DNA from 3 places in the Idiomarina solivarensis genome. Region 3 is predicted to be linked to each of the others. Evidence: predicted binding sites of a transcription regulator. Region 3 holds the regulator's gene; each other region holds the start of a gene.
The links. Region 3 encodes FliA, which starts transcription of late flagellar genes. Its sites were predicted from a motif close to CTAAAGNTNNNNNNNNNNNNGCCGATA; they were not measured.
Positions count from the first base shown of each region.

Region 1: RBK99_RS03070 (VC2046/SO_2500 family protein) is a predicted target of FliA. The motif match lies at 2,059-2,085, and genes of this name have one in related genera.
Region 2: pomA (flagellar motor protein PomA) is a predicted target of FliA. The motif match lies at 2,200-2,226, and genes of this name have one in related genera.

Region 1 covers NZ_JAVFHZ010000001.1:622,267-626,316, forward strand. Annotated here, with positions in the region: gene RBK99_RS03060 (thioredoxin fold domain-containing protein) at 1-508, opposite strand, end outside; gene xerD (site-specific tyrosine recombinase XerD) at 564-1,466, opposite strand; gene RBK99_RS03070 (VC2046/SO_2500 family protein) at 1,554-2,024, opposite strand; tRNA gene RBK99_RS03075 (tRNA-Tyr) at 2,136-2,220, shown strand; gene RBK99_RS03080 (NAD(P)H-quinone oxidoreductase) at 2,272-3,240, opposite strand; gene RBK99_RS03085 (response regulator) at 3,326-4,050, shown strand, end outside.
Region 2 covers NZ_JAVFHZ010000002.1:146,771-150,820, forward strand. Annotated here, with positions in the region: gene dxs (1-deoxy-D-xylulose-5-phosphate synthase) at 1-1,007, opposite strand, end outside; gene RBK99_RS04690 (polyprenyl synthetase family protein) at 1,012-1,899, opposite strand; gene RBK99_RS04695 (exodeoxyribonuclease VII small subunit) at 1,896-2,135, opposite strand; gene pomA (flagellar motor protein PomA) at 2,338-3,105, shown strand; gene RBK99_RS04705 (flagellar motor protein MotB) at 3,108-4,043, shown strand.
Region 3 covers NZ_JAVFHZ010000006.1:120,983-125,032, forward strand. Annotated here, with positions in the region: gene RBK99_RS11135 (chemotaxis protein CheA) at 1-848, opposite strand, end outside; gene RBK99_RS11140 (protein phosphatase CheZ) at 862-1,611, opposite strand; gene cheY (chemotaxis response regulator CheY) at 1,625-2,008, opposite strand; gene RBK99_RS11150 (RNA polymerase sigma factor FliA) at 2,046-2,771, opposite strand; gene RBK99_RS11155 (MinD/ParA family protein) at 2,764-3,636, opposite strand; gene flhF (flagellar biosynthesis GTPase FlhF) at 3,692-4,050, opposite strand, start outside.

The DNA of each region.
Region 1 (4,050 bases), on a different contig from region 3:
AAACCGTTTGTAACTGCTGGCCCCCTGTGCTGTTCATGCCGCCACGGGGGAACGCTAAATATTTAATCGTTATCCCCTCAGCATGGTAGCTGTCCATGTTTTCGTGTAAACGCTGACAATAACCACAAGTGGTGTCGGTAAAAACAGTCACTTGATATTTTTCATTTTCAGCCGGGTACACGATCATATCGTCGGTAAAGCCTTTCAGCATTTTCAAACGCACTTTCGCCATTGCGGCTTCGCTTAAGTTTTTAGGCTCACTACCGGTAATATCAAACACATTACCGCTAATCAGTCGTTCACCATCTTTAGACACATAGAACATGCCCTGATTGGTAACCGCTCGAACATAGCCGTCAATTTCTCCAGATTCGGTCGCAAGCACTTCAATGCCTACCTTGTTCAGGTGCCGTGTATCAATTTCACTTTGTCCTGCACTTAAAGCGGAAACACTAAAACTGGCGCTGACCAACCCGACTAAACCAACTACCGACATTAAATTGCGCATAAATACCTCATAAATTAATTGTCCGAACCCTACCCTGTTAACGGTTAAAATGCAATTAGCCGCGGGGGTGATGCTGAGCATGCAAGGCTTGCAGACGCTCGCGTGCAACCTGGGTATAAATCTGTGTCGTGGACAAATCGCTGTGTCCGAGTAATAACTGTAATACGCGTAAATCGGCGCCGTGGTTCAGCAAGTGCGTGGCAAAAGCATGGCGCAAAGTATGCGGTGATAAATGCGCATAAATACCAGCTTCTGCCGCGTAGTGCCGTAACCGGTACCAAAATGCCTGACGCGTTAGTAACGAGCCTCTTTGCGTAACAAATATCCAGGGGCTACTTTTATCCGTTATTGCAGCACGACCGTGCTTCAGGTAATTATCCAGCCATTCAAGCGCTTCTTCACCTAACGGTACCAGGCGTTCTTTATTACCTTTACCCACCACCCTCACTAAGCCTTGTTGGCGGCTTAGCTGATCGTATTGCAAGCGAATGAGCTCCGTTACCCGCAAACCTGTGGCATACAGAACTTCCAGCATGGTTCTGTCGCGCAAGCCAATAGGCGTTTCAGTATCAGGTTGCTGCAGTAAAGCAATGACATCGTCTTCACTTAGCGAATGGGGAATGCTTTGTGGCAACTTAGGGCGTTTTAAACGTGCGGTCGGGTCTACTGTTACCCACTGCTGTTTTAGCGCAAACTGAAAAAATTTCTTGGCTGAGCTTAAGAAGCGCGAGGTACTGCGAGGCGACAACCCTTGAGTCCGGCGCCATAAAAGATAATCCTGAAGCACCAGCTCATCGGTTTCCATTAAGGATTTTTTCAGCGGAACCAAGTACTCACAAAACCGTCTCAAATCGCTGCGATAAGCCGCCTGGGTGTTTTCGCTGGAGCCATGATGCAGCCATAGATGTTCCGTGAACGCATCAATACGGTCTTCGTCCTCTGGGCGCAGTTGCTTCATCGGCTCTTTAAATTAACGAAATGGTATCGGTATTATGCCGCATAGTGACATTACCGGAAACTCTTTACCGCAAAGAAAGCGACAAGCCTAATGAGTAATACCAAGTTTTTGCAGCACGTCATACAACCCAGCCGGACCTTTGTGCTTATACTCGTCTTTTTCTTCCGCTTGTGGCTGTTTTTTCTTATCTAGCCGTTGGCGGACTCGCCAGTCTAAATTTTGAAGCAGTTCCAAAGGCAAGCGCCCTGGCGTCGCATCGGGAATAAGAGGTTGGGGGTGAGTCGCATCTTGTAACTTAAAATCAGACAGTTGACTGATATTGGCATAAACACCACTTGCCAGCACTACTCCGGGTTGAACATCTAACGGTCTTGCTCTGCCTGCACCAATTGCGCGCTGCCAGTTAATATCTGTTGAACGCTCTGAAATAACAGGATCTGCGCCCAATGCCGAAACCCAATAAGCAAATTCACCGGCAAAACCATGGTTAACGGCTTCGCTCGCATGTTGCTCAAAGAAATAAGCAGCATTGTTCTGAACAGCAGCAACTTGACTCATTAAGACTCTGAATAATGGGTGACAGATAACTCTGTATCGGCCAAAGTCTCAAAAGTTTAAGTTTTCTCTTTACAGCTAAGCTAAGACTGTTATTATACGCGCCACTTGAGTGGAGGGGTTCCCGAGTGGCCAAAGGGATCAGACTGTAAATCTGACGGCTCAGCCTTCGCAGGTTCGAATCCTGCCCCCTCCACCATTTTCCTTTATTGTACTACTCATTACTTGACCCATTATTTTCCAGCCTGAATTACTCTTCCGAAAGCGTTAAAATCACCTTACCCTGAGTTTTATTCGCAGCGACATAGTCTAACGCCTGTTGAATGTCATCGGCCGCAAAAACCTGATCGATTACGGGTGCAATCTTGCTGCTTTTAAACTTACCGCCAAAATCGCGCCACAAACCTTTTAAAATCTGCCCTTTCTGTTCAGGTGTCAGTGCACGTAAGGTTGATCCTATTAGCCGCTGACGTTTCATCAGCATACGCCCAAAGTCAACTTCTCCCGTACGTCCTGCCATTAACCCAATCAGAATAATACGACCGTCTTGCGCAAGATACTGCTGATCTTTTTCTATAGATTCCCCGGCAACCGGATTCAATATAACGTCTACGTCGCCCAGAGCCTTAACCTCGTTAACAATACCTTCCAGATAACGATTAATCACATGCTTTGCGCCCAGTTTATAGCAAAATTCTGATTTCTCTTTGCTACCAACCACAGCAATAATGTCATTACCACTTTCTCGGCATAGTTGTATGAGTGACGAACCAACGCCACTGGCGCCGGCATGCGTAAGCACCCGTTCACCCGTTTTTAAATCGCCTAACTGAAAAACATTAAGGTACGCTGTAGCAAAAGTCTCCAGCCAACCAGCAGCGGTTGTATTACTCCAATCTTTTGGGACTTCCAGTATTTGCTCCGCCGAGACATTAACGCGTTCCGCGAAGCCGCCACCGGCCAATAACGCACTCACTCGTTGACCGGGCTGCCACCCGTTCACTGCGGACCCAACCTCCTCAACGACACCACAAACTTCCAGGCCCGGTATATCGGATGCCCCTTTGGGTGGCGGGTATTTGCCCGCTATTTGCATTAAATCGGCGCGGTTGACTCCGGCGCTTAATACCCGTAGCTGGACTTCTTTTGGTTCAGGCGCTGTTATCTTTACACCGTCTTCCCATCGTACTTTTTGATCAGAAATCTGAATTGCTTTCATATCAGTCTCGGTTGCCGCTTAACATTACTGAAATTAGCCAGTATGCTGTCGGTATTGAATATTATCAGGATACTGTCTGACACCAATGGAAAAAACCTTAGAGCTCAATGATAAACGCGTGTTATTGATCGATGACCAGAAACCCTTTCAGGTCATGCTCAAAGGCTTGCTGTTAAACTTGGGGGCAAAAGACGTTCAGGTCAAGACCACCGGCGAAGCCGGTATTGCCGCCTACATCAAAAATCCACACGATATTCTTTTAGTTGATTATAATCTGGGACGCGGCAGAAATGGCCGGCAGGTTTTAGAAGAGCTTCAGGTTCGCGGTTTAATGAAGGAGCATACCTTATTTTTCATTATTACCGGCGATAACACGCGCCCTATGGTGCTGAGCGCGCTTGAACTGCAGCCTGATGATTACCTGATGAAACCGTTTTCTCATCGGGTGTTACGCTCTCGCCTTGTGCGTGCATACAAACGCAGAATGTGGCTAAAAGATGTATTTAAAGCAATGACAGAGCATAATTATGAGGCCTGCATTGCCGCTTGCCGAAAACACATACAGTCAAACAGTCGCTACAGCAATTACTGCCGTAAATTACAAATTGAGCTCTACAACAAAACCGGACAGCTGGATAAAGCGGAAATTGCTATTAAAGAGCTTCTGGAAGAAAATTCTCATAGCTGGGTGTTTTTAAAGCTGGCTGAAACAAGGCTTTTACAAAACTCGCCCGAAGAAGCTCTCAATATTATTAATCATATTATTAAGCGTATGCCAAATGCCATTGAAGCTCATGATTTAAAAACCGA
Region 2 (4,050 bases), on a different contig from region 3:
AGCAGGGAGTCGTTATCGGCGGTATCACACAGCCATTGACCAAAAATTTCTGAGTAGCTTGGGATTCCTGCGGCCTTTTTAGGCAAGCTCGATTCTGCAGGGTCAAACTTAGGAACGCCATGGTAGCCAATGGGGTCCTGTTCTGCTGGCTTATAGCCTTTGCCTTTTTGCGTAGCAATATGCAGTAACTGCGGGCCACTTAAATGGCGCATATTTGACAGTGTTTCAACTAAGGCATCGACATCGTGACCGTCGATAGGACCAATGTAGTTGAAACCCAGTTCCTCAAAAATTGTTCCCGGTGCCATCATGCCTTTCATGTGTTCTTCAGCGCGGCTGGCGAAATGGCGAATGTGAGGAAGCGGGCTGAGTAATTTTTTGCTGCCTTCACGCAACGAGGTGTAAAAACGACCGGACAACAAACGGGCAAAATGATGATTTAATGCGCCGACATTCTCTGAAATTGACATGTCGTTGTCGTTGAGTACAACCAGCATATCCGGCTTTATGTCACCGGCGTGATTCATCGCCTCAAAGGCCATGCCTGCGGTCATTGCACCGTCACCGATAATGGAGACCACTTTTTGCTTTAAGTTTTGCCGTTGAGCCGCAACGGCTAAGCCTAGAGACGCCGAAATGGATGTACTTGAATGACCGACCGATAGCACGTCGTATTCACTTTCCTCACGCCATGGAAAGGGGTGCAAGCCGTCCTTTTGACGAATGGTGTGTAATTGCTGCTTGCGGCCTGTCAGTATTTTGTGTGGGTAAGCCTGATGACCCACATCCCAGACTAACTTGTCTTGAGGCGTGTGATAGACATAATGCAGAGCGACGGTCAGCTCAACGGTGCCTAATCCCGAGGCCAGATGACCACTGCTCTGACTAACAGAGGTCAGTAAAAACTGGCGGATTTCGGCACATAATTCCGGTAACTGCGTGCGTGAGAGTCTGCGCAGATCAGCGGGGAAGTTAATTTTATCAAGTAACGGATATTTTTCAGTCATTCAATTAGTGGTCCCGCTTTAACAGCAAGTCGGAAAATTGTTCGAGTTTGTCGGTATTGTAAGGGATATCGTCTAATGACTGTAGCGCTTTATTGTGTAAGTTTTGTAAGCGCTCTTTTGCCCCTTCGATACCGAGTAAGCGCACATAAGTTGATTTTTCTGACGCGGTATCAGAACCCTGAGGTTTTCCCAAAGCTTCTGTATTACCTGTTACGTCGAGAATATCATCCTGCACTTGAAATGCCAGCCCCAGATAACGCGCAAACTTTTCAAACTGCGGTAACCATTGTTGCGCCTCGCTGCTGCCGCACAAAACGCCCATACTGGCCGCCGCTGCAATCAGAGCTCCGGTTTTACTTACATGCATTTGCTCCAGAGCGCTTTCGGTTAATGTTTTAGCGGTTGCCTGTAAGTCAATCGCCTGGCCTGCACACATACCCTCAGCACCGCTGGCCTTAGCCAGTACATGCACCAATTGTAACTGGCGTATCGCTGGCAGTTGATGCATGGCCTGTTCGGTTAATATTTCGAACGCCAGCGTTTGCAGAGCATCACCAGCCAGAATAGCAGTCGCTTCATCATATGCAATGTGACAAGTGGGTTGGCCCCGACGCAAATCGTCATTATCCATTGCCGGTAAATCGTCATGAATTAACGAGTAGGCATGGATGAGCTCTATCGCGGCGGAAGCACGTAATGCGTCTTGTTTGTCCGCACCGCAGATATCAGCCACGGTCATGACCAAATAGGGACGAATGCGCTTGCCCCCCAATAGAACACCATGCTGCATTGCCTGGTTTAACCGTTCGTTTAGCGTCAGAGTGCCGAGTTTCTGTTCTAAAAAGCGATCAACCTGCTCTCGGGTCTCTGCTGTTAACGAATTAATCGTCACATTAGTTCTCCGTTATCTTCACTGCTTTCTGGCTGCTGTTGCTCAGCGAGCAGCGTGGTGACTTTCTGTTCCGCCTGCTGCAGTTGCTGTTGGCTTGATCGTGATAACTGAATGGCCTGCTCAAATTTTTTCAGTGACTGCTCTAGCGGCAAGTCGCCTTGTTCAAGTTCGTTGACTAATTGCTCCAGCTGTTCAAGAGCCTGTTCAAAGGATTGCTGTTTTTTCTCATCTGCCATAGCTGTTTCTGCCTTTAAGTCAGTTTTGAGCGGCTTCGCTACTCTAGTGAAAGTTAATTATCCGATAAAGAATCCCGAATGTCAGCCGATGATCTCATTATTCCTGTGTAAGATGATCAGATGTCGCTTGTCAGAGCGACACTATTGTTTAAGAATGAGCACAGCAACAAAAGCGAATACGTAAATTGGGGAGGAAAGCTGAGTGGATATAGCAACGCTCATAGGAATTATAGGCGCTATCGGCTTTGTCGTTGTTGCCATGATTCTGGGGGGTGATATTGGGCTATTTATGGATACCCAGTCATTCTTTATCGTATTCGGTGGATCATTATTTATAACCTTAGCAAACTTTTCTTTAAGTCAGTTTCTGGGTACCGGGAAAGTTGTCGTTAAGGCCTTTTTCTTTAAAATTGAACACCCACAAGAACTTATTGATACAGCCGTTGAAATGGGCGACGCTGCGCGAAAAGGCGGGTTTCTCGCCCTTGAAGAAGCAGAAATTCCAAATAAGTTCTTTCGCAAGGGTGTTGATATGCTTGTCGATGGACACGATGCTGAGGTTGTTCGTCAGACGCTATCGAAAGACATCAAAATGAGCTTTTCCCGCCATGAAGAGGGTGCCCGCGTATTCAAAGTACTGAGCGACGTAGCCCCGGCTATGGGTATGATTGGTACCTTGATTGGTCTGGTCGCCATGTTATCGAACATGGACGATCCGAAAGCGATTGGTCCAGCCATGGCGGTTGCGTTGTTAACGACGCTTTATGGTGCCTTTCTGGCCAACGTCATTGCGATTCCTATCGCGAACAAACTGCTCTTGCGTGCTGAGCAGGAAAAACTGAACCAGCAATTGATACTGGATGCCATTTTAGGTATTCAGGACGGTCAAAACCCCCGTGTAATAGAAGGTATTCTCAGGAACTATCTGGCTGAATCCAAACGTATTGGTAACGAGGATGAGGGCGAGTAGTCATGGCCTCTGAGAAAGTGAGAGACGAAGAAGAAGATTGCAACTGCCCGCCGGCAGGGCTGCCCATGTGGATGGCAACCTTTGCCGATCTCATGACATTGTTAATGTGCTTCTTCGTACTGCTGCTGGCTTTCTCCGAAATGGACGTACTGAAGTTTAAACAAATTGCCGGTTCCATGAAGTACGCGCTCGGCGTACAGAATAAAATTGAAGTCAAAGACATTCCTAAAGGCACCAGTGTTATTGCACAGGAGTTCCGACCCGGGCGCCCGGAGCCTACCCCCATTGAGACGATTCAGCAGCAAACAGTTGAAATGACACAGCAAATGCTCGAGTTCCAGGAAGGGGAGTCGGATTTTGCTGGCGGTCAACAAACTGAACGCGGTGGCAAGGAATCGGAGAGTGAGCAGGATAAAGAAGAAGCGAAGTCCGAAAATACTGAAGCCATGACGAAAGTATCAAAAGAGCTGATGCGTCGAATTGAACAGCAACTGGAAAATGAGATTAAAGCGGGCACCATTGAGCTGGAACAGCATGGACAGCAAATTATTATTCGCATACGCGAGCAAGGCTCTTTCCCCGAAGGCTCGGCATTTTTGCAGCCGCAGTTCCGTCCAATTATTCAGGAAGTTGCAGGGGCATTAAAAGATATTCCCGGCGAAATTACTGTGTCGGGTCATAGTGATAACGAACGTCTGGTTTCTGAAATTTACTCTTCACGCTGGGATCTTTCCAGTAAACGAGCGGTCGCTGTTGCGGAAGAAATGCTGAAAGTTGAAGGTTTCAGCGAAGATCGTATGGTTGTCATGGGCTATTCGGATACCAAGCCTCTGGTTCCTAATAACTCAGAGGAAAATCGCAAGCGTAACCGGCGTGTTGAAATATCTATTATGCAGGGTAAAGCCGCAGAGTCCGATCCGGTTGATGTGATCGACTGAACGCTGG
Region 3 (4,050 bases):
GGCTCTGGCTTTTTCGCAGCAGAGTCCTTGGTTGGGGTATCCCCTTTAGGCATCGGAGCTTTTCCGCTGCCGTGTAATTCGTCCAGCAACGACTCAAATTCATCGTCAGTTATCTCATCGTCTTGCGCCGGCTCTTTTTGTTTCTCTTGCGTTTTTTCAGCACTTTGTGGTGCTTTGCCACTGCCGTGCAACTCGTCCAGCAACGATTCAAACTCATCGTCGGTTATCTCATCACCGTCATCGTTGGTCGCCGGCTTACTCGCGGAAGATTGAGCTTCGTCTTTTTTACCCGGGCCTTGGCCCTGACCATGCAGCTCATCCAATAGAGCTTCAAATTCATCATCCTGAATTTCATCAATGCTATCGCTGCTGCTGTCTGCACTCGCCGTTTCGGACTCAGAAGTCTCTTCCGTCTTAGGTTCCGGCTCGGGCGCTTTAACTGGCGCTTCGTCTTCTGACTCAGGCTGACTCAACTTATGCAGCAACTCTAACAGTTCAGGTGAAGCGGCTTCAGGCTCCTCTTTAGCACGCACCTGTGCAAACTGAGCATTGATGGTATCCAATGACTGCAGAATAACGTCCATTAAGTCCGAAGTGACCGTACGTTGACCGTTCCGTAGCGTATCGAACACATTCTCCGCGCCATGACAGGTATCGACCAAAGCACCTAGCGACAGGAACCCTGCGCCACCTTTAACCGTATGGAAACCGCGGAAAATAGCATTCAACAGGTCTTTGTTCTCTGGATCATTTTCCAGCTCAACTAGCTGTTCAGACAATTGCTCGAGGATTTCTCCCGCCTCGATCAAAAAGTCCTGCAGAATGTCTTCGTCCATATCAAAGCTCATGCGACTGATGCTCCTAGAAACCTAAACTGGACAGCAAATCGTCCACTTCGTCTTGTCCACCAACCACGTCATCACGCTGGTCAGCATCTATAATTGGGCCTTCAGCAACTCCTGCATCCTTCTTGGGAACAGAACTCGCTTTCTCTGCATTTCGGCGCTCTTCTTCTTTGCCGAATATCTTAAGTAGCTCTATTAAATTCTTTTCAACGTCTTCGACTAACTGAATAACCCGACGAATGACTTGCCCGGTAATATCCTGAAAGTCCTGCGCCATCAATACTTCGGTCATCAACCCATGCACTTGCGGCATATTTTCACCACAGCGCTTAAGTACGTCATCGACCTCATGGCATAAAGACTTGAATTCATTTAACTCAATATCGTTACTCATTAACCGGTTCCAGGCTGGCATCACCTTCTCAACACGCTGATGCATCTCGTCAGCTAATGGCAGACAGGCTTCTACTGCATCCATGGTCCGGTTGGCTGCGTCTTCGGTTTTTTCAATGACATACAACAAACGGTTTTGCGCGTCCGGAAGATCATCTTCCGTCATTTGTACAATACGAGGGTCTACCTGAAAGTCCTGAAGCGCTTCGTGGAGGTCTCGTGTTAATTGGCCGACAGACGTAAACAACTTATCATTTCGACGGTTGTAAACATCTTCCAGTAATTGATTAGCCTGCTGCTGCTTCCCGTCTTCAAGCAAGGCTACTAATTCCTTGGCTTGCTCCAGAGAAATATCATGGGCGTTGTCAGACATAGTCATTCGCCCTTTAGCTAATGCGTTCGAAAATCTTGTCGAGTTTTTCTTTCAAGGTTACCGCTGTAAATGGTTTAACAATGTAACCATTCACCCCAGCCTGAGCCGCCATGATGATTTGTTCACGTTTAGCTTCAGCCGTCACCATTAACACAGGTAAATGCGCCAGGTTATCGTCCTTGCGAATTTCCTTCAGCAAGTCAATTCCCTGCATACCCGGCATGTTCCAGTCGGTTACGACAAAGTCAAAGTCGCCGTTCTGCAACATTGGTAAGGCAGTATTACCATCATCAGCTTCCTGAATATTAGTGAAGCCAAGATCACGAAGTAAATTCTTAATGATTCGTCTCATTGTAGAAAAGTCGTCTACAACAAGAATTTTCATATTTTTATCCAAAGCACCCTCCACTGAGGCTCTCGATTACAACCAAAGTTTATTCAACCCAATTTTGCATTCGCGATTTAAGTCGCAACATTGCCTGACTGTGAATTTGACTGACCCGCGATTCACTCACGCTCAGCACTTCACCTATCTCTTTTAAATTCAATTCTTCGTCATAATACAACGAAAGCACCAAAGCTTCACGCTCTGGTAACGATGAGATGGTTGAAACCAATGCTTTATGAAACGCTGCATTCTCAACATCTCGTTGTGGTTCATAAGCTGAACCCGTTACCTGCTCTGGCATTAAGGCGTCTTCAGATACACCAAGATCTTCAATACCAACAATTCGTCCTGAACTCACGTCTCGCAAAATATGATGGTACTCATCCATTCCCATATTCAGTTTTGCCGCAACTTCCATATCTTTTGCATCTCGCCCGGTTTCGTTTTCAACCTGACGGATGGCTTCCAGTACCCGTCGGTGATTACGGTGTACCGAGCGCGGTGCCCAGTCACCCCGACGAATTTCATCCAGCATCGCACCTCGAATGCGAATACCGGCAAACGTTTCAAAACTGGCGCCTTTGCTGTTATCAAAGTTTCGCGCAGCTTCTAATAAACCAATCATGCCTGCCTGAATTAAATCATCAACTTGCACACTCGCTGGCAGTCTCGCCATCATGTGGTGTGCAATGCGCTTAACCAATCCGGTATGCTGTTCAATAATGGCATTCCGGTTGTCAGCAGTGGCGGCATAAACGGCAGCTTTATTCATTGGCAACATCCCGCTTATTTTCGTTATCGGCAGAAGTTATCAATTGTTCAAGGAAAAATTCCAAATGACCGCCCGCTTGTGCCGGCACTGGCCAATCGAGGGCTTTCTTGGCAAGCGCTTTTATCGCTAGCGAGGCCGGTGATTTAGGGTAAGCCATGACAAAAGATTGCTGCTTACGCACAGCTAAACGTAAGTTTTCGTCAAAGGGTACAATTGCCGCCAACTCTAAAGCAACATCTAAAAACCTATCGGTTACTTTGGTCAACTTATTAAACAGGACTTGCCCGTCGCGCATATTGCGCACCATATTGGCAACCACTTTGAATTTAAACAGACCCTGCTCACGGCTCAATACTTTAATTAAGGCGTAAGCATCAGTAATAGAAGTAGGCTCGTCACAAACCACGACCAAAACATCTTGCGAAGCCCGGGCAAAACTGACAACTGTGTTACCGATACCGGCTGCAGTATCCACAATTAATACATCGTAGTTGCCCTGCAGTTGACTAAAGGCTCTGATTAAGCCGGCATGTTCAGATTCACTCAAGTCCACCATTGAGCGGGTGCCTGATGTGGCCGGAACAATTTTGATTCCTGCCGGACCTTCAATAAGAATATCTTCTAATTCGCACTGACCACTCAATACATGAGAAAGATTGCGCTCAACGCGGAGACCTAGCATAACGTCTACGTTAGCCAGGCCTAAGTCGGCATCCAGTACCAATACCCGTTTGCCCTGTTTTGCCATTGCGATAGCCATGTTCAGTGACACGTTAGTTTTACCCACGCCACCTTTACCACCAGTGACCGCAATCACTTTTACTTTTGATTGTTTCATTCTTCGCAGACCGCTTGCTTGATCCATCGGGCGTATCTCTTCTCTGACTAGATTGACAACAGCTTCCTATCTATTCGCTTACTCAGCGAGAAGACGCCGTATTCCAGTACGATTTTGGCACGTCTGACACTGAGGAACAAATGCTTTTATCAAGCAGGCGCTCCGCCTCCGCGACCATAAAGTTGGCATCCGCTACCCGGATGTCCTCCGGCACTTGCTGACCGTTGGTTAAATAACCAACCGGCAAGCCATGCTCTATTGCCACACTAATACTTTCACCTAAACTTAAGCATTCATCCAGTTTAGTAAATATACAACCCGACAAAGGTAGTGTTTTGAATTGTTTAACCGCATCCATAAGAACCTGGGTCTGCGACGTGGCAGAGAGTACCAGATAAGGACGGATACGTAATCGTGAGTTCTGAATAAGCTGACTAAGTT